Regions from separate parts of the Paenibacillus allorhizoplanae genome, predicted to be linked through region 2. Evidence: riboswitches for the same ligand, from Rfam matches in the RefSeq annotation. Region 2 holds a riboswitch; each other region holds the start of a gene.
What was found. A riboswitch is a leader RNA that binds a small molecule or an ion and turns the genes downstream of it on or off. The one in region 2 is predicted to bind cyclic di-GMP.
Positions count from the first base shown of each region.

Region 1: it holds a riboswitch for cyclic di-GMP, as region 2 does, so the genes downstream of both, L6I86_RS21935 (PilZ domain-containing protein) here and L6I86_RS22390 (S-layer homology domain-containing protein) in region 2, are expected to answer to the same signal.
Region 3: it holds a riboswitch for cyclic di-GMP, as region 2 does, so the genes downstream of both, L6I86_RS01865 (methyl-accepting chemotaxis protein) here and L6I86_RS22390 (S-layer homology domain-containing protein) in region 2, are expected to answer to the same signal.
Region 4: it holds a riboswitch for cyclic di-GMP, as region 2 does, so the genes downstream of both, L6I86_RS06860 (hypothetical protein) here and L6I86_RS22390 (S-layer homology domain-containing protein) in region 2, are expected to answer to the same signal.

Region 1 covers NZ_CAKMMW010000014.1:170,229-176,351, reverse strand. The annotation lists gene L6I86_RS21950 (hypothetical protein) at 1-161, shown strand, start outside; gene L6I86_RS21945 (DUF1697 domain-containing protein) at 177-746, shown strand; gene tadA (tRNA adenosine(34) deaminase TadA) at 743-1,201, opposite strand; cyclic di-GMP riboswitch class I at 1,488-1,574, shown strand; gene L6I86_RS21935 (PilZ domain-containing protein) at 1,678-2,418, shown strand; gene ychF (redox-regulated ATPase YchF) at 2,497-3,597, shown strand; gene prfA (peptide chain release factor 1) at 3,631-4,695, shown strand; gene prmC (peptide chain release factor N(5)-glutamine methyltransferase) at 4,695-5,585, shown strand; gene spoIIR (stage II sporulation protein R) at 5,739-6,123, shown strand, end outside.
Region 2 covers NZ_CAKMMW010000015.1:94,804-100,926, reverse strand. The annotation lists gene L6I86_RS22405 (hypothetical protein) at 1-520, shown strand, start outside; gene L6I86_RS22400 (hypothetical protein) at 645-1,931, shown strand; gene L6I86_RS22395 (sugar phosphate isomerase/epimerase family protein) at 1,937-2,803, shown strand; cyclic di-GMP riboswitch class I at 3,043-3,135, shown strand; gene L6I86_RS22390 (S-layer homology domain-containing protein) at 3,186-5,129, shown strand; gene L6I86_RS22385 (DUF6531 domain-containing protein) at 5,153-6,123, shown strand, end outside.
Region 3 covers NZ_CAKMMW010000001.1:539,500-545,622, reverse strand. The annotation lists gene L6I86_RS01865 (methyl-accepting chemotaxis protein) at 1-1,177, opposite strand, end outside; cyclic di-GMP riboswitch class I at 1,329-1,413, opposite strand; gene L6I86_RS01860 (rhamnogalacturonan lyase) at 1,756-3,987, shown strand; gene L6I86_RS01855 (glycoside hydrolase family 88/105 protein) at 4,026-5,063, shown strand; gene L6I86_RS01850 (GapA-binding peptide SR1P) at 5,324-5,512, shown strand; gene ppdK (pyruvate, phosphate dikinase) at 5,509-6,123, shown strand, end outside.
Region 4 covers NZ_CAKMMW010000003.1:133,933-140,055, forward strand. The annotation lists gene L6I86_RS06835 (O-methyltransferase) at 1-17, opposite strand, end outside; gene L6I86_RS06840 (THUMP domain-containing class I SAM-dependent RNA methyltransferase) at 154-1,293, shown strand; gene L6I86_RS06845 (copper amine oxidase N-terminal domain-containing protein) at 1,769-2,095, opposite strand; gene gloA2 (SMU1112c/YaeR family gloxylase I-like metalloprotein) at 2,131-2,526, opposite strand; gene L6I86_RS06855 (exopolyphosphatase) at 2,597-3,511, opposite strand; gene L6I86_RS06860 (hypothetical protein) at 3,657-3,962, opposite strand; cyclic di-GMP riboswitch class I at 4,081-4,174, opposite strand; gene L6I86_RS06865 (MDR family MFS transporter) at 4,290-5,513, opposite strand; gene L6I86_RS06870 (TIGR01777 family oxidoreductase) at 5,703-6,123, shown strand, end outside.

The DNA.
Region 1 (6,123 bases), on a different contig from region 2:
AAGCAGTGATTGTCATTCTGTTTGGCTTTATTGAATGGTCTGTTATCCAAAGTGCGAAAGAGGGCAACACTGACCTCAATTGGTGGGTGCTAGGGCTCATCCTAGTGATACTGTTTGGCACGATCATCTTCTTTATCATTCGTTCCATACAATTAAAGTAAGGGAGGCAAGCCACAATGACGATTTATGTTGGTTTTCTGCGTGGAATTAATGTAGGGGGCAAGAACAAAATTAAAATGTCCGACTTGAAAAAGACGCTAGAGGCCTTAAAATTAGCGCAAGTACAGACTTATTTGCAAAGCGGCAATGTGCTGTTCCAATCAGAAGAGTCGGGAGAAACCCTACGTCCGCGTATTGAAAAAGCAATCAGCGATGCGGTAGGTGTAGCACCTACTATTATTTTGCGCACCGCGGCGGAGCTAACTGAACTTGTAAGGAATTGCCCCTATGACGCAGAAGCTTTGTCCGAAGGGGAGAGCATTCAAATCTCCGTGCTTACAGAAGAAGCCCCGCAGACATTCACCGACATCTTATCCAAGGGACAGAGTGAAGTAGATGAATTTCAGATACGGGGCTGCACCATTTATTTTCTGTTTCGGCAAAGTGTGTTGGATTCGAAGCTAGCGAGCAACATTCAGAAACTTGGCGATCGTACGACGACACGTAATTGGAATACGATGAGCAAGCTCGTAGTGCTAGCCGAAGCCTTACAGCCAGCAAATAATCCGAACGGCAAAGCCCCCTAGGCTTTGCCCCGTAATTTCCTGAAAAACTGCGTTAACATCGTGGAACACTCCTCTTGCAAAACACCGCTAACCACATCGACCCGGTGATTAAACCGGTCTTCCTGCAGCAAGTTCATTAATGTTCCCGCACAGCCGGCTTTCGGATCTACCGTACCATAAATAACTTGAGGCACTCGTGCTTGCACGATCGCACCCGCGCACATCGGACATGGCTCTAATGTCACATAGAGCTGGCAGTCCAGAAGACGCCAAGCCTGCAAATGCTCGCTCGCTTGTTTAATAGCAATCATCTCTGCATGCGCAAGCGGATCAAGGGTTGTTTCACGTAAATTGTAGCCGCGGCCAATGATTTGACCTTGATGGACGACGACCGCGCCGATCGGAACTTCGCGGATGGCTTCGGCTTTCAGCGCCTCACCGATCGCTTCTCTCATCCAAGGGATATGTTGATCCACAGGGGGACACCTCGCAATAATAGTTTATCCACATGTGTATAAAAATCCGAACAAATATTCGTTGTTAACAAGCTGTGGATAACAATGTGGATAACTTATAAACCTGTGGATATTCAATTCCACTACACATTCATACAATAAAAACATTGTCCATGCAAGGATTTTAGTTGAAAGAAGTGCATAAGCTACGTATAATGGTGAGTACAGTGGGTCTTTTAGACCAGTTTGGACGAAAGATAGATCATTTAGACCAGAAACGATTATATCTATATAAATGAATAGCAAGGTTCGACAATGGCAAACTTGCTGAAAGGCAAGGACGCAAAGCTGAGGGTCTACGGTTCTTATGAACTATGGCAGCCTGGTTACCGAAAATCGATGCTTTTTTTGATTGAGGTGATAGGCTGTCCCTAAGTGGGGGCAGTCTATTTTGTGCGGAAAAGTGTTATGAAATCCATTATTAAGGGAGGGTGAAGATGAGCATGGCAATGAAGCAGGATGCTTTGAAGCGATATGGGAGTAAAGAAGGATATGATGCGGAGGTATTGATAAATTGCCGAGCTGTAGTGGCGAAAGATGATTTCGTGTCAACAGGTATTCTTACCTATGCACAAGGAGACATCATGGAGATCGAGCTGCCGGAATATGAGGTATTTCAACTTGGTGATAAGACCAAAATGACGTTATACACGAAATCGGGTCTATTCGTTTTTCATTCGACAGTCGTAGCTAGAGAGCCTGGTTCACTGATCGTGATCAATCCACCTGAGAATCGGAAGAAGTTTTCGGAGAAACGGGAGTTCCCGCGGGTCGATGTGAAGAACGTAGGATACATTGTAGGATTTCAAAATATTACGCAAAAAGAGCAGCATCACTTGGAAAATCCAATTGAAATTTCGATAAAAAACATTTCCATGAACGGAATTGGTTTTATCATTAATGATAATTCGATGATCGATGGTATTCTCTATAAGAAATGTATGTTGCAAGTTGAGCTGGATTTAGGTTTTGAGATGCCGTGCAGGTTGGAAATTATAAGGAAAGAAAAGCAGGAAGACGGCTACTATTATGGAGCCAGCTTCGAAAGCATTCCTGCCGAGCAAAGCAATGCATTACGGGGGTTTATTCTTCGAAATCAGATCCAAACCTACTTCGAACAGAAGCGGGATGAAGAGTTCAAAAACGCAATGGAAAAAAAGTCTGCAGCCAATCAATAGCTTGCAGGCTTTTTTTTGCCCGCTAAGTACTATATAATAAGAAGGATGATTTTCGAAAATTAAGGAGTTGTAACGACAATGGCTTTGAAAGCAGGTATCGTCGGTCTACCGAACGTAGGAAAATCGACATTGTTTAATGCAATTACACAGGCGGGAGCAGAATCTGCGAATTATCCTTTCTGTACGATCGATCCGAATGTTGGGGTAGTAGAAGTACCAGACGAGAGATTGCAGAAGCTGGTGGAAATCGTTGTGCCTAAGAGCATCGTGCCGACAGCCTTCGAATTCGTTGACATTGCGGGTTTAGTTAAGGGTGCGAGCAAAGGCGAAGGCCTTGGAAATAAATTTCTAGCACACATCCGCGAAGTTGATGCGATTGTGCATGTTGTCCGTTGTTTTGAGGATGATAATATTACTCACGTTTCAGGGAAAGTTGATCCGATTGGCGACATCGAGACGATTAATCTTGAATTGATTTTGGCAGACATTGAGTCGGTTGATAAAAAGATCGAGCGTTCACGCAAAAACCTCAAAGGCGGCGACAAGAAAGTGGTTGCTGAAGTTGAATGTTTGGAACGTATCAAAGAAGCCTTATATAATGATATGCCAGCACGCAGCTTGGATTTGACAGAAGATGAGCGCCTTCTGGTTCGCGATCTACATTTGCTAACGATGAAGCCTGTGCTCTACGCGGCAAACGTGAGTGAAGATGAAGTTGCAACGGCGGACGATAATGCATACGTTAAAATTGTGAAGGAATTCGCAGAGAAAGAAAACAACGAAGTTGTTTCCATTAGCGCGAAGGTTGAATCCGAAATTGCTGAGCTGGAAGACGAAGAAAAAGCGATGTTCCTGGAAGAGTTGGGACTTCAAGAGTCCGGCTTGAATAGATTGATTAAAGCTGCTTATCGCAAACTCGGCTTATACACGTATTTCACAGCTGGAGTTCAAGAAGTTAGAGCATGGACGATTCGTAAAGGAACGAAAGCTCCGCAAGCGGCTGGCGTCATTCATACGGATTTCGAACGTGGATTTATTCGTGCAGAGGTTGTATCTTATCACGATTTGGCTGCTGCAGGATCCATGGCGGGTGCGAAGGAAAAAGGGCAAGTTCGCCTTGAAGGTAAAGAGTACGTAGTAAATGACGGCGACGTTATGCATTTCCGTTTCAACGTTTAATTAATTATAAAAATAAGAAAGGAGTGATCCCCTATGTTGGATCGACTTCAGTCCATTGTGGACCGCTACGACAAACTAAGCGAGTTATTGTGTGACCCGGATGTAACGAGTGATACGAAGAAACTAAGAGAGTATTCCAAAGAGCAATCTGATCTTCAAGAAGCTTACGATGCTTATAATGAATATAAGAGTGTGAGCGAACAGCTGGCTGATGCGAAAGTGATGCAGAATGAGAAGCTGGACGATGAGATGCGCGAAATGGTCAAAATGGAGATCGAAGAGCTTAGCGAGCAATCCGCTAAACTCGAAGAACATCTCCGCATTTTGATGATGCCGAAAGACCCTAATGATGACAAGAACGTTATCGTGGAAATTCGCGGCGCGGCAGGTGGCGATGAAGCTGCGCTGTTCGCAGGCGACCTCTACCGGATGTATACGCGTTATGCGGATGCGCAAGGTTGGAGAACGGAGATTTTGGATGCATCCGTGAATGATTTGGGCGGATTTAAAGAAATAATTTTCATGATTACGGGTAAAGGTGCCTATAGCAAGCTCAAGTTCGAGAGCGGTGCGCACCGTGTTCAACGTATTCCAGTAACGGAATCCGGTGGACGGATCCACACCTCCACGTCGACGGTTGTTGTTATGCCGGAGGCAGAAGATGTGGAAATCGTCATCCACGATGCGGATATTCGCGTAGACACATTCTGTTCCAGTGGAGCAGGCGGTCAGTCCGTTAATACAACGAAATCCGCTGTGCGTGTAACCCACGTACCAACGGGTATCGTCGCAACGTGTCAGGATGGTAAATCACAGAACTCCAATAAAGAGTCAGCGCTTCGCGTACTTCGTACGCGGATTTCAGATAAATTGCGTGAAGAAGAAGAAGCGAAATATGCCGGCGAGCGTAAAAGCAAAGTCGGAACGGGCGACCGTTCAGAGCGTATTCGTACGTACAACTTCCCGCAAAGCCGGATTACCGACCACCGTATCGGCCTAACGTTACACCGTTTGGAGACGGTGCTGAACGGCGATATGGCGGAAATTGTGTCAGCGTTAACGATTGCTGCACAATCCGATGCTTTAGAGGCGATGTAATGACAACTGCCAACATGAGTGTGAGAGAAGCCTTTGTGAAGGCTTCTTCTTTTTTAGCAGAGCAAGGCGTCGCAGAGGCTTCGTCTTGCACGGAGTTATTGTTGCAGCACCTCTTAGGAGGCTGCACGCGGACTGAACTGCTGTTCCGCTGGTGGCAGGAACAGATGCCGGAAGAGCTGGTCGCTACGTGGGACCAGCTAGTTGCAAGGAAGGCCGCGGGTGAACCGGTGCAGTACATCACCGGCGAGCAGGATTTCTTCGGCCTTCCGTTCGAAGTCGGGCCGGCCGTGCTGATCCCGCGGCCGGAGACCGAGCTGCTCGTGGAGGCGATGCTCCACGAGGGCTCGCGTCTGTTCCCGCAAGGCGCTCCGCTGCTTGCGGATGTGGGCACCGGGAGTGGCATCATCCCGGTGACAATCGCACACGCGCGCCCTGCGTGGCGCGTGGCAGCCAGCGACATCTCCGCGGCAGCGCTGGAGATGGCCCGCAAGAACGCGCAGCGCCACGATGTGGCTGCGCGGATAACTTGGCTCGAGGGCGACCTCCTCGAGCCTTATATTGAGCGCGGGCTCGCGCCGGATATGGTGGTGTCGAACCCACCATACATCCCGGATGGCGACCTGCCGGAGCTGATGCCCGAGGTGCGGCTATTCGAGCCGCACACAGCTCTATTCGGCGGTGTCGAGGGACTCGACCTCTACCGCCGTTTGGTTTCGCAGCTGCACCGGCTGCCACGAATCCCGACCGTGGTCGGGTTCGAGGTGGGCATCGGGCAGGCGGAGGCGGTTGCGGCGTTGCTGCGCGCCGCCGCGGATTGGACGGAGATCCGCTTCGTGCAGGATCTCCAGGGGATCGATCGCCACGTGATCGCGATACGCGCTTCCGAGTAGCCGATTCTCCGAGATCGGCTACCTCACTTGTTCTCTCTATTCGGACACCAACTCTATCATTTTGCAAAAAATAATAGAGTCATAGGTTTAGCCCCACCCACTATTGTCCATACTGGCTAGTAGATGACGGGAACGGGAAAGGGGCTACTCTCCATGGTTAAGAGAACGGAGCGCCACTCAGTTAAGAGCTTATCATTCATTGTTTTTGCACTTATACTTATGATTATGTGTTGGGAATCCAATCGTACGAATGCGGCGGTTATTTCGCCTACGATACCAGAAGAGTCGATTCGTTTGCGTATTCTAGCAAACTCGGATTCTGCGCAGGACCAAGCCTTGAAACGCGAGATTCGCGATGCGATTATTGCCCGTATGGCGGATTGGGTTGTTGGACCACATTCCTTGGACGAGGCTAGAGCGGTCGTGAATGCGCACTTGCCTGAATTCGATCAACTTGTTGGCGAGATGATTGCCTCCCGCGGCTACAACTACCCGCATACAGTGGAGCTAGGTGTTGTCCCTTTTCCAACCAAAATGT
Region 2 (6,123 bases):
TAAAAATAATGAAAAGCTGAAGCCGTTTATGGGGCTGATGTCAGGTTCCATTGCACTTCAATATGTTGGGCCGCAACAGAAGCTTGCAGTTAGTTTCGATTATTGGAATGATGGCGTGAAGAAGAATACGTTAGCGGGCATGAGCATGATCATGATGGAGAAGGACAAAGACAAGATGGGGAACTACCATTTTGATGGTGATTTTGTCTATTCGTTTAAGGATCGCCAAGATCCTAACGGTGTTGTCTATAGCGAGCTGGAATATGCAATCATCGAACATAATGGTTACTATAGCACTGCAGTAAGGGTAGACAAACCAGTGGGGATTGGCATGACAGGTGAAATGAAATTACAACAGAGCGTCAAAGTCCTGCAAGATGAAAGTGTCGTGGTATGGGGGTTGCAAGGAACGGATAAACAATCGATGTTATCCTATTCGACCATTGCTGAAACGCTGAAAATTGCCAAATGGGCAATGACCGTCCGACTAGGTTTTATCGGGCCCAATGAGGAAGTGTAATCCGCAATGTTATGTATTTTAGTGTAAATTTATATGTGATTCAATGTATGTATTCTTATAGTAAATACCACTATGATTAGTTCATAAGTTCATATTATAGTGCAAAGATACTGGAGGGGTACTTATGCTGCATCCATTCATGGGAATCAAGGATTGGGATCGTATCGGCATGTCCGTAGAGGAATCAGCCAAAACCTTACAACGAATTGCTTATGTCGATCGCCAACTTATGCGAATTGAGGCTGCTCATATGGCGGCTAGACCTGAATATGAAATAAAAGGAGGGCTTGCGCGTTTGAGCTCGCAGGATGCGGAGCATCACGATCAATTCCGCAATCGCATTAAGCAGCTGCGCATGAGCACGGTAGCATTCGATAAATGTCCAGATGCATCGCTCAATGAGCTCATGCAAACGGTGCTGAATTCAGCAACAACTTTGTGTTTGTTTACGGCACTCTTTGACGTGGTGAAGCCTGCGCAAATTGCAGCCATTCATGCCTATAAAGGCAAAGCGCAGCCTCTCGTTGATGAACCTACGCTTCATATCTTGAAGCATCAACTCATCGACCGCGAGGAGCAAATGGACTGGGGGCGCGAGGCGCTTCAATATCTGCTGCAATCCGCATCGGAAACGGAGAAGGAACAAGCGCAGCATTGGAGAATGTATGTGGAACAGCTGCTTGCAGCAGCGGGCGGTATTACAGGATGGGAGGAACGAGTTCCCGTAGATCCATCTACTAGGATCGTAACGGAGCCGTTTGCCATGCCGCAAATCAGTACTCGGGACAGTCGTTTCAGCACACATGTTGTGAAAATGCAAGGGTTCGCCATTCCAGACAATGAGGAAGGACGATTCATGACGATGATGCTGTCGAGGTATTTTGAGATGTCTCCAGCGGAAGGCGTGGCTTATGTCCATTTCACAACCGAAGGCAAACCATGGCATTTCTACCGCGATACGGCTAGGCATATGTGGGATGAGGTTCGCCACAGTTGGTTCGGCGAGGCTGCACTTCGTGCGAAGGGGTACGATGTGTATCAATTCCCCAACTGGACGGGGTGGTACGATATGACAGCACAGCTGTTCGAGGGCACTGAAGCTTATTCGCATTTGACGATTGCCATTGAGAAGGCAGCAATGAAGTATCCACCAGGCAAGCGCGAGGAGTGGGAGTTCTGCCGGGATATCGCGAAGGATCCGCTTATGACGACGTTTCAAGATTTTGACTGGGCAGATGAGGTTGTGCATGCAGGCTTTGGACAGCGTTGGATGATTGAGGATGTTCATGGCGGCGATGCGCGTGCGGCACAGGAAGAAGCGGAGCGAACCGTGAAGAAACGTGCCGTGTACATGGAGGCGCATGGTGATCTGAATAAAAATAAACCGGCGGGTAGCCTAGGAGGCTATTAATACGAATGATGGGAAAAATCGATATAACCAGGATCAATGATGGCTCTAATCGCCCTCCACGGCTCGAAATTCATCAATCCATGTGGGCTATGATGGAGTTAGAAGCTGAGCTTTCTTTAGAGGCAAAGCTTGAGCGTATTGCAGGCGCGGGCTTTACTGGCATCCTGGCGAGAGTGCCGGAGATAGATGTTAGGGATGAGTGGAAACGGTTGCTGAACCAATACAGTTTGAGCTTTGGGTCCCATTGTTTCCCATTCAGCGCGGGTGACTTATCAGCACATATTCAGCATGCCGCAGATATGGATATGCTGTATGTGAATGGTCAGGTGGCGGACTCTTTTGTGATAGACGAAGAAGCTATTGATCTGCTAGGTGGACTCGCGGCTGTCTCGGCTGCGCATAGCATGCCATTTTGTGTAGAGACGCATCGCGGCAAAATTACACAAGACCTAATCCGTACTGTGCAATACGCGCAAGCGCTGCCGAATCTGCGGTTTACGCTGGATATCTCCCACTATGTGCTGGCAGGGGAAATGACGGAGAAGCAAGAAAAGGCGGAGCCTCTTCTTGATGTGGTGCTGCAACGAACGTCAGCAATTCATAGTCGACTATCATCGGGGGAGCAAATTCAAGTCGATGCTGGCTATTCGGATGCGATGCTGGCACGTTATGAGCAATGGTGGACACAAGCGATGCGCTATTGGCTTCAAGGGGCTAAGCCTGGTGATGTGCTTCCTTTCGTCTGCGAGCTAGGTCCTGCACCATATGCGATCAGGGGTCAAGATGGTCGGGAACTCTCCAGTCGGTGGGAGCAAGCCTTGATTTTGAAAAATGTGGCGCAAGCTTGCTGGAAACGTGTTACGGCGGAATAAGGGAGTACAATAAAGCGTGTGACTTTAAGGCCTTACTCGTATGCAACGAGTAAGGCTTTTGTTATTCTAAACAAGTTTTAATATTTCTCTTGAATTTTGTGAAATTAATCACAAAATTCAACCTTTTTCCACATATGTCAAATAAAATGTTGAACTATGAGGAATCTTGGGATATTATGGGTTGGGTTATAAAACTTTAAGACTATTAGTTGAGTATATCTACCTACTAGCCAAGTGAAAATGAACAAAGGCAAATCCGTCGAAAGGCGGAGACGCAAAGCCACGGGTCTAATCCATAAGTCACATTATGGGATGATAGCCGGGTTGCTCTTTAGAGCTTGGTTTTTTGGTGCGCAAAAATAACGATACGGGGGAAAAAGTAATGAAGTTTAGCAAATGGTTCATAGTGATAGTTTTATTTATGGTATTTTCATTGATGAATTGGAATAAAGCCTTTGCATTAAGCGTTCCTGGAGGAGATGCTAATTACTCCGGTGAGGAAGTAGTTTGGAACGCTTCGGACACCTCCGGAAACACTCAAATTTATTATAAAAATATAACAACCGAAGAAACCAAGCAAATAACGAATACCCCCACATCCAAGCGACTAGCTAAAGTAAAGGATGGGTTGATTGTATGGCAAGAGAAGCGGGATGTGCCGCCAGATAAACAATTTGATTGGAATGTATATGGTTATCAATTGTCCTCAGGGGTGGAGAAAAAGCTAAACGTTGATCCGGGCGCACATAGCATTCCTACTACTGATGGACGCTACATTGCTTGGTATAACAATAACGCAACTTCCGAACTGTATATATATGACTGGACAACAGATCATGTAGAGCAATTTGGCAAAGGTACTTTTCCGATTGTTTCCCACGGTAAGGTTATGTTTAAACCATACAATAAACCTGCATTGGGGCTGTATACAATTGCTTCTCACGAGACGAAGACAGTTGCTTCTGTACCTCAGCCGGGTTATGTTAGTTGGTTTGTTTTTAACGGTTCAGCGGGACTGTTTATTCACCAAAAAGATACAGCAACCCAATATATGATGGTCAATGTTTCGGAATCCGATCCAGTTGTCAAAGAGCTGACCCCCCTGACGACAAAACCGCGCGATTTTGCAGTCTTAGTCGCAGGCGATTCCTATATGGCGTGGATGGAAGATAAGGGCGGTGTTGCTCAGATTATGTCGGCGAGTGTTGCAAGCGGCGAAGTGAAACAGATTTCATCAGGAACGTCGGATCAGGTGCCGCTTGCCTTTACGGGTAATATGCTGCTTAGTACGGAGAATTTTTCTGCTGTAAAAACAGAATCCATAACCAGCTATTTCGCTGCTCCCCAGACGGGGGTGTCGCTTCCTCTTCCTCTTCCTCTTCAGTCATCGATCAAAGTAAAGCTTGGTCCAGCGGGTGGCGTGGTCACATCGAAAGATGGCAGCATCTCGATTGAATTTGTTCCAGGCTCGTGGCAGGCCGAAACGGAAGTAGAGCTCCAGGAGGTCACTTCCTTAGCAGCAGCACAATCCCCAGTCGAGCCAATGCAGCTCAAGTCAAGGGTATGGCGCATTCATTGGGGGACCCCGCCTTATCAACCGGGCGAATTGCAACTAAGCCACAACGATGCTGAGGTACTCCCATCCGAAACAAAAAAGCTTGCCATTTACACGTATAGTCCGGATCAAGGATGGAGCTTTAAAGGTGGAAAGGTGGACGGCAAGACTAAAAAGGTTCAGAGCAAGTTCGAAGAGGAAGGTACATTTGCGGTTCTTCTTTACGATGCCAAGTTCAAAGATGTTGAGAAGCATTGGGCTCAGACGCCGATTGAGGTGCTGGCTGCGCGAAGAATTCTAAACGGCGTTGAGGACGGAGTCTTCCAACCGAATGCCAAGCTTACCCGCGCCCAATTTACGAAAATGCTGGCAGCTGCAACGGGGCTTAAACCTGCTGCGGCTCAAGGACGCTTTGCGGATGTCCCCGCCGACTATTGGGGAGCTGGATGGATTGAGGCTGCAGCTTCACAAGGCTTGGTAGAGGGTGGAGATCAAGGATTTCTGCCCGATACCGAGCTGACTAGAGAGCAAATGATGGCGATGCTGATTCGAGCGGTAGGTAAAGAGAAGGAAGCGGATCAAATGACGGATGCTCTTTCCTTTGCCGATGCGAAGGAGATCAGCAGTTGGGCACAGGGGTATGCGGCACTGGCAGTGAAGCTTGGCTTTGTTGAAGGAAGCGCGGAAGGCATTCGTCCACAAGCGACATCGACTCGTGCGGAAGCGGCAATGGTAATTTATCGATTACTAATTAATCAAGACAAGATATAACGGAAAGAGAGGAAATCCAATTCATGAAGAAAAAAACGAAAACAACAGGGAAGCAAGCGATATCGCTTCTACTTTCCATACTTATATTCTTTACAGGATTACCCTTTATACCTGGAGGAGCGCTGCCGAGAGCGAAAGCCGCAACAGTGGTATCGGCTTCTCCATCGCAAATCAATGCAGTGTATGGAGAAACCACAAGCATAAACTGGGAATATACAGATCCTGCTCGTGATCCGATTACAGGTAAACCGATTCAAAGCGAGCATCCTACGAATGTAGAGCTTTGTGGCGGAGGTACCCGAAGTATCGTTAGTGGACAGAGTTATCCGGTTCTGAGCAATAACTCTGTGACATGGGACGGTCAAGTCGAAACGGGGGCTGGAAGTAATTACGCGTTGGATGGAGCGTACAAGGTCTGTGTGACACCAACGGATTTTCCAAGCGAGAAGCAAGATACAAGTATAACGGTGTTCAATCCGAACCCTCCTGCTCCGACGCATTTAGACATACGGCCTAACTATGATCCGGCAAACAACGATCCACATTTAGATGCTCTTAGACGCAAGACAACACATAAAATTCGAGGCTTAGCTGAAATTGGGACCGAAGTTACCTTGTACTATTCGAGAGTGTATCGCGAGGGGGATAAGCAGATCCAAGACCCCACTCAGAGGGTACTTGATCCATTAAGCGGAAGCATTTTGACACAGCAGAGATCAAGCTCGTGGGCACAAGGGTTTTCCATTAATGCAAGTTACTTCAACTCGTTTCCTGTGAATTCGACCAAAACCCCGAGCAGTCTGGTTGGGGAATGGGAAGCAGAAATTCAGCTGAAAGAAAATGAGATTTACAAAATTACAGCTGTTGCAAAGCGTATTCGGGACGGTAAGGTGTCTGCTCCATCAGCGCAGTATGCCATTTTGCGGCACGAAATACGGGATTATAATGTGACATGGGAATCCTTGGCGGGTTATTTTTATGTTGCCAAGACCGT
Region 3 (6,123 bases), on a different contig from region 2:
TCTCTTCTGATTTCGATTCAAGGAGCTTGATTGTACCAGCGGTAGAAATCGAGTTCGTATTGATGCGTCCCATTTGATCCGATATCGTTTGAGCGGCCATATTGCCTTCTTCGGAAAGATTTTTCATAGCATGAGAAGCATTGGCAACTTCGGTTGCGTTTTGAGCGATGACTTGCAAAGAAGCTGCAATTTCTTCAACGGATCGTCCGCATTCTTCTGTAGAATTTTTTTGCTGGTCGACATGCGTATTCATGTCTCTGATTTCTGTTGTAATCAGCTCGATGCTGTGACGATTGTCTTCAGTGATGCTGAACAGTTCATTGGAAGCGTCGGATACACTTGAAGCTGTTTGTTTAATACTTGATAATATTTCGCGAATATTAGAAAGCATCATATTAAATTTCTTGTTTAGTTCGCCGAAACCGCCGTTTTCCTCCAATGTGAAATTGAACTTTCCGTTAGAGGCTTGTTCGATTCCACGCATTAATTGGTTGATCGGCATAAGCGTTCTTCTTGCCACCCAATATTGCGCTCCGTTGCAAATCACCAAGGCGATTAAGAGTAAAATGATCGAACTCAGGAGGAACGATTTTTGAGCATCGGGAATTACTTTAGCGTCTACATCCACGCCAAAGTAAGCTGCAACATTGCCACTATCGTCCATAATTGGGTAAAGAACGCTGACCCATGTGCCGTAATCATCTTTATAGTAAGAAGTGAAGGTCTCGGTTTTGGTTTTCAACATGGTTTTCAAACCGTTGACGATCCCTTTCGGTTGCTCATACATATCTCCGATGTTCAAACCTGCTTCTTTAAATGCTTTAACAACGTGACTCGGGAACGAAATCAACGATGTTTTATTCCCATCCGCTAACTCAACCCCAAATATGTAAGCTTGCGCTACATTGGCATTGAAGGCAGTGTAACTATCAAATTGCTTGGTTAATCGTTGTTGCTCGCTTGCTTCATAGCTTTTATCACTTAGTGCACCCTGGACGTCTTTATAGGTTATACCTTGTGCCCACACGGATGTCATATTATGGGTCTGCGTTCTCAATGTATCTGTTAAAATTTGATTCTGAAAATAAGCGCTGATGGAAATAAGCACTACCCCGATGACTAGCAAATTCAACATCGAGAATAAAAGATTTTTGCCGAAATAGTTCTTGGTCTTCAATTTAACTGCACTCCTTAGATGCTATTTGTATTGACATGAAACGCTATAATCTGCGAATATCCCCCATTCTTCGACATTTTTTGAAGACTCAGTAGTGATAGAGACATAAAAAAGCCTATCCCAAAGGTTCGGGATAGGCTTACTATCACAAACTGGCGGTTTGGCAGCCATAGCTTCGTAGCTTTAGGCCCATAACTTTGCGCCCTTACCTTTCGATAAGTTTGCCCTTTACAGTTACTGCTTCCTTACAAAATATGACTATTACAAATTATGACTATTATAAATTAATGATACATTTCTGTAAATACTATATGTATATATGAATTGTATACAAATTGTGAAATGTGTGACTTTAAGGTCATACTTAAGTATCGTAATTTGGCTTGTTACATAGGTATATGGCATTAGTCACTCCAAATGGAGATGCATCCGCTCAAAATAGTATAACTTTGGACAAAAATGTCCCATTGCCGGAAGTTGCGCGAGGAAGTACGCTACAGGTGTTGATTTTTTGAAGCTTTGTCATCCACAAGGCTTAGATGGGAAAAGGCTGCCCGTGTGGGTCATTGTGAATATGTATGATAAGTACTGGAGGATCTGGAATGAGTGTACAAATGGAGAATTTGGACCGGGGGTTGGCGGCAGTATGCACTTCCGAGGGGATATTTATCAGCTGGCGGCTTTTGGGGCATGAGGTGACAGGTGCTTCGGACCACGGCCTAACTGGCGCGGATTTCCGATTGTACCGCAACGGTTTACTTGTTGCGGAGATCGGCGACAGTACCAATTATCTGGATAAAGTCGGTACCCGAGAATCGGCTTATTCGGTAGCCGTAGTGATGGACGGGAAGGAGCAGGAATGGTGTGCCGAAATCCGCCCGTGGGAAGCTCCCTATCTAGAAATTCCGCTGCAGAAGCCTGCGGACGGAGTTACACCTGTGGGTCAGTCCTATACCTACAGCGCCAATGACATGAGTGTAGGCGACGTGGACGGAGATGGGGAATACGAATATTTCGTCAAATGGGATCCGTCCAACTCCAAAGATGTCTCCCATGTAGGCTATACGGGGAATGTGTTCCTGGACTGTTACAAGCAAAACGGCACCCTCTTGTACCGGATCGATCTGGGGGTCAATATTCGGGCGGGGGCTCATTACACGCAGTTCCTAGTCTATGACTTCGACGGGGACGGCAAGGCAGAGCTCATGTTCAAGACTGCCCCGGGTACCCGTGTGATCCGGTATCAGGACGGTGCTCCCATTTCCGAAACCTTCATCACTCTACTGCCGGAGGATGTGGAAGCCGGCTGCAGTCATGATGATGATTATCGCATGAGCAGCGCCAATTATGCGGAGCATGTGGCGGATATGTTCCAGGGTTGGCACAAGCATGAGGAAGTAATGGAAGGACGCTGGCCGGCTACGCTAGAGGAATGCTTCGGTATTTCCACCCAGTATGACTATCCGCTCTCTCGGGAGGATGCAGTGCATCTGGCAGATTATTTCCTAGATGTGTATGCACCTGGAAGAAGTGAACGCAACAAGCTGCGCCAATTCGAGGGCTTTATCCTGAAAGGTCCGGAGTACCTTAGTGTCTTCCACGGTGAAACGGGAGAAGAGCTTAAGACGCTCCGCTACAAACCGGGACGCCATGACGACGGGCTTATGTGGGGGGACTATTCCTGGAACCGCATTGAGCCAGGGAACCGGGTTGACCGATTCTTGGCAGGGGTTGCCTACTTGGACGGCTGCAAGCCTTATGCTTTATTTGCCCGTGGGTATTACACCCGGGCTACCATGGCAGCCTACAGCTGGGACGGTCAGGAGCTGAAGGAAATATGGTTCACCGACAGCGGATGGGTCACGATGAACAATCCTTTCAGGGATACGCTGCACCTTCAGGACGGCCGGAACCCTCGCTTCGGCGGGCTGGCCAAGCAGGGGGCCCATTCACTATCGACCGCTGACGTGGACGGGGACGGCTGTCAGGAAATCGTCTACGGGTCGGCGACCATTGATCAAGACGGCAGCATCCTGTATAGCTCCGGGGGGATTCTGCCGGAGGGGAGCGCGGATCCAGGGGAGTATGCCAAGCTGGGTCACGGGGATGCTTTGCATGTGGCGGTTATCGATCCTGATAGGGCCGGCCTTCAGATCTATATGGTCCATGAGGCTGGCATTCATGGCCCTTATGGATATACCTTGCGGGATGCGGCAACCGGAGAGGTGCTGTACGGTGCATTTGCCAAGGAGGATGTGGGCCGTGGCATGATCGGCAAAGTAGATCCGGAGGTCCCCGGGCTGCAAACTTGGTGCAGCGAAAGCCATCTGGCTCATGAGCCGTCTCGGGGATTGCGGTCGGCCAAGGGCGAAAGGCTAGATGAGAAGGCCCCCGGTACCAATATGAGCATCAAATGGGCGGCAGACATGACTAGCCAGTTCATTAGTGGCACCTTTGACGAATCGGTTACCATCGAAGACTGGAAGCGGGGCCGGCTGTTGACGGCCGAAGGCACTCGCTCCAACAATGGCACCAAGGGCAATCCGTGCCTGGTGGCGGATCTGTTCGGAGACTGGAGGGAGGAACTGGTGGTGCGAACGACGGATAGCAAGGCCATCCGCATTTACATGAGCACTGAGGTGACAGATCGAAAACTGTACACCCTGATGCATGATCCCCAGTACCGAACAGGGGTAGCCTGGCAGAACGTGGTGTACAACCAGCCCTGCTACACCAGCTTTTATCTAGGTACGGATATGAATTGGGGCAAAGTGCCTGTTCCAGATCTTTTGTTAAGAACAGAATTTTGAAAAATCCAATACGCATCGAAATAAAGGAGATGGATGGAATGCGCAAGTTTGAATGCAACGAAGCTGAAGTGAAGGAGCTTATTGACCGGATTGTCCGCAGAACAATGAATATTGATTTTACCTGGAATTGGTCATGCGGAGTGGCCTTTTATGGAATTTCCAAAGCTTGGGAAGCAACAGGAAATCAGGAATATATCGATTTTCTGGTGAATTGGGTGGACGAATATCTGGAACTGGGGCTTCCACCGATGATGGTGAATGCCTGTGCTATGGGACATACAATGATAACCCTGCATGAGGCTACTGGCGATAAAAAATATCTGGACCTGGCTTTGATGAAGGCCGAGTATCTCCGCAAAGAGGCCATCCGGTTCGGAGAAGGCGTATTCCAGCACACGGTTTCCTCAGAGAACGATTTTCCCGAGCAGGCATGGGCGGACACGCTGTTCATGGCGGCATACTTCTTGCTGAGGCTAGGCTTCAAATTAGATAACAAGGAATACATTGAAGATGCGCTGAACCAATTCTACTGGCACGAGGAATATCTTCAGGACTCCAAAAACAATCTCTTCTACCATGCATGGGATAACGTGAGGAAGGACCATCTGTCCGGTATTTACTGGGGTCGAGCCAACGCATGGGCGGCATACACCATGGCCCAGGCCTACAAGATGCTGAACCCGTTTATGCCCATGTGGATGCAAATCGGCGGCGCTCTTGGCGACCAATTGAGCGCACTAGTGAGGCTGCAAACGCCTAATGGGCTGTGGCGTACGGTACTGAATGATGAAACCTCCTATGAGGAAACCTCCGCCTCCGCCGGCATCGCCGCTGCGATGTCTATTAATGGACATCCCTTACATCAAAACTTTATGGCTAATGCGTACGCGGGCATCCTGGCCAACATTGATGAGGACGGATCGGTTCGGAACGTATCGGCTGGTACGGCAGTTATGTATTCGGCGGATGACTATAAAGTAATTTCCAAGAAGCGGGTTCAGGGATGGGGGCAAGGATTGACCTTGGCTTACCTAGTTGCATTGCTTCAGAACAGGAAGATTGTAAGTAAGATTTAAGTGGTGCATAGGAAGAGCCTGTCTCAAAGGTCAATTTAGACCTTGTGGGACAGGCTATTTTTCGTTGATGACCTTATGAACCAAGTGTGAGCTGGGATCGTGTTGTTTTTTTTAATAAGACATATTATATGACGTTTAATCCCTTTAAATTATTTATATAGTACGTTTTATATAATGATTAAAATATATATTGTGTCATTAATAATGTGATGATATATTTATGACATACTAAATAATGGATTGCGATTGGGGGGCCAGTGATGAGAGTTGGGATAAGTGGAACAGCTCATGTAGAGTTAGCGGCTATTCAACGTTTTGATTTGGGTATCCTGATCTGCAAATCGTGCAATGAAGTGATTACTACGTTACCAACGGATAGGCATGTGAAATTCTATGGCTTGTGTAAGGATATGACGTGTATCGAAAAAAATAAGGAGGCTAACCAATGAAGACTCAGAAACAAGTGCTGCTGTTCCAAGAAGGAGACGCTTCAATGAAAATGCTTCTCGGAGGAAAAGGGGCTAATTTAGCAGAGATGACTCGTGCTGGCCTTCCTGTCCCTCCGGGATTTACAATTACGACGGAGGCTTGTTTAACTTTTTTTAAAGTGGGAAATAGGATCTCAGATGAGTTGTTTGATCAGATTTCAGCAACGCTCAAAGCGCTTGAGAAACAAAAAGGACAATTGTTCGGGGATGACACCAATCCCCTTTTGGTTTCTGTGCGATCGGGTTCTGTAAGTTCGATGCCAGGTATGATGGATACCATTTTGAATCTTGGACTTAATGATCTCACCGTACAAGGGTTGGCCGCTCTTACAAGTAATGAAACATTTGCATACGATTGCTACCGTCGCTTGATGCAGATGTTTGGAAACGTGGTTCTGGGCATTGAATCCTACCATTTCGAACAGTTATTGCATCGCTTGAAAGAGAATGAAGGTGCAGAGCATGATCAAGATATTTCTGCTATCGGTTGGAAGCTTCTCATTGAGGATTATAAGAAGTGTATTTTGGCCAAAACAGGTCGTGCTTTCCCGCAGCATGTCTATGAGCAATTG
Region 4 (6,123 bases), on a different contig from region 2:
GCAGTGACCGTTTCCATGTATTTGTCCTCCTAAATTCGCATCGTATATAGGTACTTTGCAATACCCGTTTGTAAGTGTAACCTATTTGTCCTATACTTGTTAATTGTATGAGTTTTCTGAGCGTTGTACAACCCGGATGGAAGGACTATACCTATGCCACAAAAAATTGAACTAATCGCCACTTGTCCGATGGGACTTGAGGCAATCGTTGCCCGCGAAATCCGTGACCTCGGTTATGAGGAAATGACCGTCGAGAATGGACGCGTCCGTTTCTTTGGTGATGAATTGGCCATCTGTCGGACGAATCTTTGGCTGAGAACAGCCGATCGCGTCCTCGTGCTAATGGGGCAATTCAAAGCAACAACCTTCGATGAGCTTTTCGAAGGCACCAAAGCTCTCGCTTGGCCAGACTGGATTCCGAATGATGCCGAATTCCCTGTCGAGGGGCGATCCCATAAGTCACAATTATCCAGCGTTCCCGCTTGCCAAGGGATCGCCAAGAAAGCTGTCGTTGAGAAGCTGAAGCAGCGTTACGGCACCGAATGGTTCCCCGAGAACGGAGCTCGCTACGTGATTGAAGTTGCGCTGTTGAACGATATCGCGACGCTAACGATCGACACGACCGGCCCCAGCCTTCATAAGCGCGGCTACCGTAAGCTCGTGACCGAAGCGCCGCTGAAGGAAACGATGGCGGCAGCTTTGATCCTGCTAAGCCGCTGGAACGTCGACCGGCCGCTCTACGACCCGTTCTGCGGGTCGGGAACCATCCCGATCGAAGCGGCGATGATCGGCTGGAACATCGCGCCAGGCCTGCGGCGCAGCTTCCCTAGTGAAGCTTGGGGGAACATTCCCCGCAAGCTGTGGGACAAAGCCCGCGACGAAGCGTTCGACGCGGTGAAAGACAACGTGCCGCTGCACATCGTCGGCAGCGATATTGATCCTGCTGCCATCGAAGTGGCAGAGGCGGCCGCCAAGGCAGCTGGACTGACGAAGCAGTTCCAGCTGAAGGTTGAGCCCATCGCCAAAGCGCGTCCGCGCGGCGACTATGGCTGCTTGATCACCAACCCGCCGTACGGCGAGCGTCTTGGTGAAGCACCGGATGTCGAGCTGGCGCTGCGCGAGCTCGGCGCTTTAACACGGCCGATGCCGTCGTGGAGCCTGTTCATCCTAAGCCCGAGCACGCAGCTCGAGCATTATATGAACCGCCGCGCTGATAAAAAGCGTAAGCTTTTTAACGGACGGATCGAATGTAATTTGTTCCAGTATCTAGGGCCTCTGCCTCCGCGGAGGTAAGGTTCGAATATAAATAAAACAGCGGCAGCGAGACTTTACGTCTTAGCTGTCGCTGTTTTTGGTTTACTCATACAGAGGCATACCATTCCCTTGCCAAGGTAACGGACACAGAAGCCCTTATTCGGCGAAACATCGCCGATTCAGTATACTAACGGACACCAGAGCTGCTATTCACCGTTTTTGGAGAAAATTCGCCCCCGAAATGGTAAAATAAGAGCTCTGGTGTCCGTTACACGCAAAAAGAAACAAATTACATAACAATAACGGCGCTGGTGTCCGTTAGCTCAGTTTTCATCGAACTAACCTCACGTTAGCTCTATTCTTGTGTCAGGTTCGTATTTACTAATGATGTAACCGTCATTGTTGGCATAATTACGAAGTGAGTATATGTTACCATCTTTGTCCACTACCACACTTAAAACCTGCGTTGCCCTGGCAATTGGCTTTCCGCCATCTGGATCCAGAACAAGGTTGTCTACTGTCGGTGTAGAAAGCTTTTTGGTTCAGTTACTGGGGCAACAATTGGCACATCCATGGTCAAAGTGATCGTTTGATGTTGGTTATTGTAAGTTACCGTTTGACCAAGTTGCTCTCCAACGAATCGCAGTGGAACCATCGTTACGCCATTTACGAGAACTGGGGCACTTTGCAACTCGTAGGTGTTCCCTCTGACCATTGCCATTACATCCTGAAACTTCAACACGATGGCTTGTCCACCAGCTTCAGCTCGAATATATGTAGGCGTGCTAGTGACCATGAACACGAAACAACAAGCGGATAGGAAAACATTTCTTATTCTCATTAAAAAACCTAGCCTTTCACGCAAAATGATTTCATCTATCCAACAATCTCCACCAATTCCAACGGCAGTCCATCCGGATCCGCGAAAAACGTGTACAGATTCCCCGTAATCGGATCAACCCGTACCGGCTCAACCGGAATGCCTTTGCTTTCTAATTCTTGTACGCTTTGCTCCATATTAGATACAACGAAGGCCAGATGACGTAGTCCCCTCGCTTCGGGTTGATTCACGCGCAGGGGCGGATTCGGAAAAGAAAACAATTCAATTTCCTGTGCGGTATCCCCAATGCGCAAATCCAATTTGTACGAGTCTCTTTCAGCGCGATACGTTTCGTGAATGACGGTTAGTCCGAGTAAATCAACATAGAAATGCTTCGATTGCTCATAATTCGAACAAATAATCGCAACGTGATGCATCTGTTTTAATTCCATTGAATATGGCCTCCTTACATAGAAAAACCGCACGCTGGGCTGCTTCCCCGCTGCGGCTTGTCCTTTTATTTTAACCTGCTGCTTGCATCGTTTCAACGATTTTGTGTAGAACCTCGTCGGCTTGCGCATAATCCACTTGGCAAGTCCCTGCAGCGTGATGCCCACCCCCGCCATGTTGAAGCATTAAATCGCCAATGTTTGTTTGTGCCGTGCGATTGACAATGCTGTGCCCGCAAGCAAATACGCAGTTCTGCTTGTTTCGGCCATCAACAATCCAAATCGAGGTGTTTTGCTCCGGATAGAGCGCATAGACCATGAAACGATTCCCTGGATAGATCGTCTCCACATCGCGAAGATCCGTAATGACGACATTTCTCTCAACCCGTGTGTAGATTTTCAACATGTCCCGGTATAGCGCATCTAGTTCAAAATAACGAGCTACACGCTCTTTCACATCGGGCAACTCCATGATCTCGCCAACGGATTTCGTTGCACAATGCTCCACTAGATCCTCCATCAACTGGTAGTTGCTGATGCGATAATCCCGATAACGACCTAACCCCGTTCGAGCGTCCATGATAAACGAAAGCAAATCCCAACCGCTCGGATTCAAAATATCCTCTTTGCTAAATTGTGCGGAGTCCGCTTTATCTACACCAAGCATAATATCGTCGATATCGCCGAAGGTTTCTTTTCCACCGTAGTAATCATAGACAACTCGTGCAGCACTTGGAGCAAGCCGCGTTTCACCTTTGAACGTTACGGATTCCCCCATCCGTGTGATTTCGCTGGAGTGATGATCGAACCATAAACCACAGCCTGCGACATAGGGTACATTAGCCAAAATATCATTCTCAGTAACCTCAATTAAACCGTCTTGCATATCTTTGGGATGGACAAATTTCATTTCATCCACCATATTTAATTGTTTGAAGAGCATCGCGCATACTAAACCATCGAAATCGGAACGTGTGATCAATCTCATGCCATGCATCTCCTTTAATATAGTTCTTAAGAACTATGAAATGTGATGGTCATATTATATCAGCTAGTATAGATAGGTGACAATGAGAAAATCACCAGGTCTACCTATGCCTGATCTTCCAGTGACAAAAAAAAGAGCGATCCACCTAGATAGGTTGAACCACTCTCAATTTGGATGATAGACATTGCAAAAGTCTTGTGACAAACCCTTCGATTTGAGCCATCGGAGGCATTTTCACAGAAAGCTTCACTTCGCCTTTCCAGTAAAAAATCAGAATGCTATTGTTTCTCCCGTGAAACATCTCAACATCCCAACACGCTTCATTTAATGCATATTCTTCTCGGTTAATCATAAGCTTAGGTCCATCCGTGGATGGCACCAATCGTGCAACATGGTTACCGCATAACGATGTTGCTTTCTGTTCATCCTGCAATTTTACTTCCGATTTCATGCCGCTAGGGCCTCCTTTGTACGTGTCATTCCATTTGATTCATTTGCTTCGCTATGACAGAGAAAAAACCCCACCGTAGTGAACCGACTAGAGGGGTTCTGAAGTGAATTCCCAATCGTTCGGCGGCTGGCTGGCTGCTTGTCCTTTGCAGGAGAAGTAAGGCCCCTGTAGCTTTGCGTCACTGGCTTTCGCCAGCTTTGCCTTTGTCGAGATGATGTGCACAATCTTTTTAGATGAATCCTTCAAATAATTCTTACTATACTCTCAAGGATAAGGGATGACGATTTGAAATCGAATAGTTCGTAAGAACTATTTTTACGAAATCCATCAAAATATTTGCATTTTCGACGATATTTTCGCAGTATTTCGACGTTTTGTGCCTCTCCAATAGAAAATCGAGCCCATCATCGACAAAATCGCTATCACGAGAAAGAGCGTGCTGCCGCCATAGGAAACTAATAAAAAGCCACCAACCCATGGCCCCATAAAGTGACCGATGTTCGTTAATGTTTGAGCACCGTAGTAGGTTCCACGCATATGTTCAGGAGCTAGCTTATCAATCAACATGTTCGCGGCAGGATAATTCAGAATTTCACCAAACGTAAAAATCCCCATTGAAACAATCAGCCATGCCAAAGTGTGTGAAAAGGCAAATCCGATATCGCCTAATGCGAACATAAAGTTGCCAACAACGATAGCCGTTAGAGGAGAATACTTTTCAGCCCATCTCCCCAAAGGGACCTGCATCGCAATGACGACAATGGCATTGGCGCTCATGAGAATAGCAAACATTTTGACCCCATTAGCAAAATCCCTTTGTAAGTACTGCGACAATGTCACCATAACCTGTGAATAACCAATTGCTCCGATAATCCCCCCGATAATGTATAAACGGAAAGTAATGTCCTTACGAATAACACCTATCGCAGAACGGAAAGTAACGATTGATTTCTTCTCACCTTCAATTTTCTTAATCCCGAACTTAATGAGAAGGGCGTAAAGTGTTATGCCATAGATTAAATAAATGATGCCTGTGAGCAGAAAGGGTAAGGCTCCGTTCATTGTGGCAAAGAAAGCACCTAGTAATGGACCGACAGCTACACCCACGTTGATCGCCATGTACCGAAGAGAAAATACTTGTCGTCTTTTGGAGGGCTCTGTTAGATCCGCCATTAACGCTTGCGATACGGGCTCGTAAAAGGAACGGCAAAGTCCATTCAGCATATTGAGCAGCATAAATAAGACCGGTAATTTAACAACACCGAAGCCGAGGAATACGAACCCCCACCCAAAAAGTGCCGCTAGCATAATCACGCGTCGACCAAATCGGTCTGACAAAGTACCTCCGATAAAACCGCCGAACGTTCCAGCTAATGCACCCATTCCTATTACAATACCAATGAGCCCAGGGCTCATATCAGAGTGCTTCGCCAAGTAGATAGCTAGGAACGGCAAACTCATGGAAGAAGCAGCCCGGGCCATGACCGTACCTAAGATAAGCGTATGTACGATTGGATGATAGGCTTGAAGAAATTGACGCATACGATTCATAGACGAAGACTCCTCTCGCTGACACACGAATTACCCTATGGTTAATTAATAACCGAATTCCAATTATACACGAAAATAGCGAATTGTGTCGTCATTTTAGACAGCGAAGTTTACCTTTCTCTATCGCCATCTCACAGATGGTATTTATTGGGTAGAAAAATTATAATAACGATATGGAGGTGCTTGCATATGAAAATAGCGATCACAGGTGGCAGCGGGTTTATTGGAAAACGATTAATCGCTTACTGGTTGGGACAAGGTCACGAACTTATTAATATATCACGCTCATCTTCGAAGCAGGTACCAGGTGTTAGAACGTTAACATGGGGCGAGTTGGAGCGAAATACGGAACTCCTTGCAGGTCTAGATGCCATTGTAAATTTGGCGGGTGAATCCATCAGTCAGCGTTGGACGCAAGCAGCTAAGACGCGAATTGTACAATCCCGCTTGCAAGCGGCTGAGCATGTAGCCAAGCTAGTCGCGACAATGGACCCCAAGCCTAAGGTCGTTGTGAATGCATCAGGCATGTCGTACTACGGTATTTCGGAGACGGAAACCTTTGACGAGACGAGTCCTTATCGACAAACGGACTTCCTAGCCAGCGTAGTCA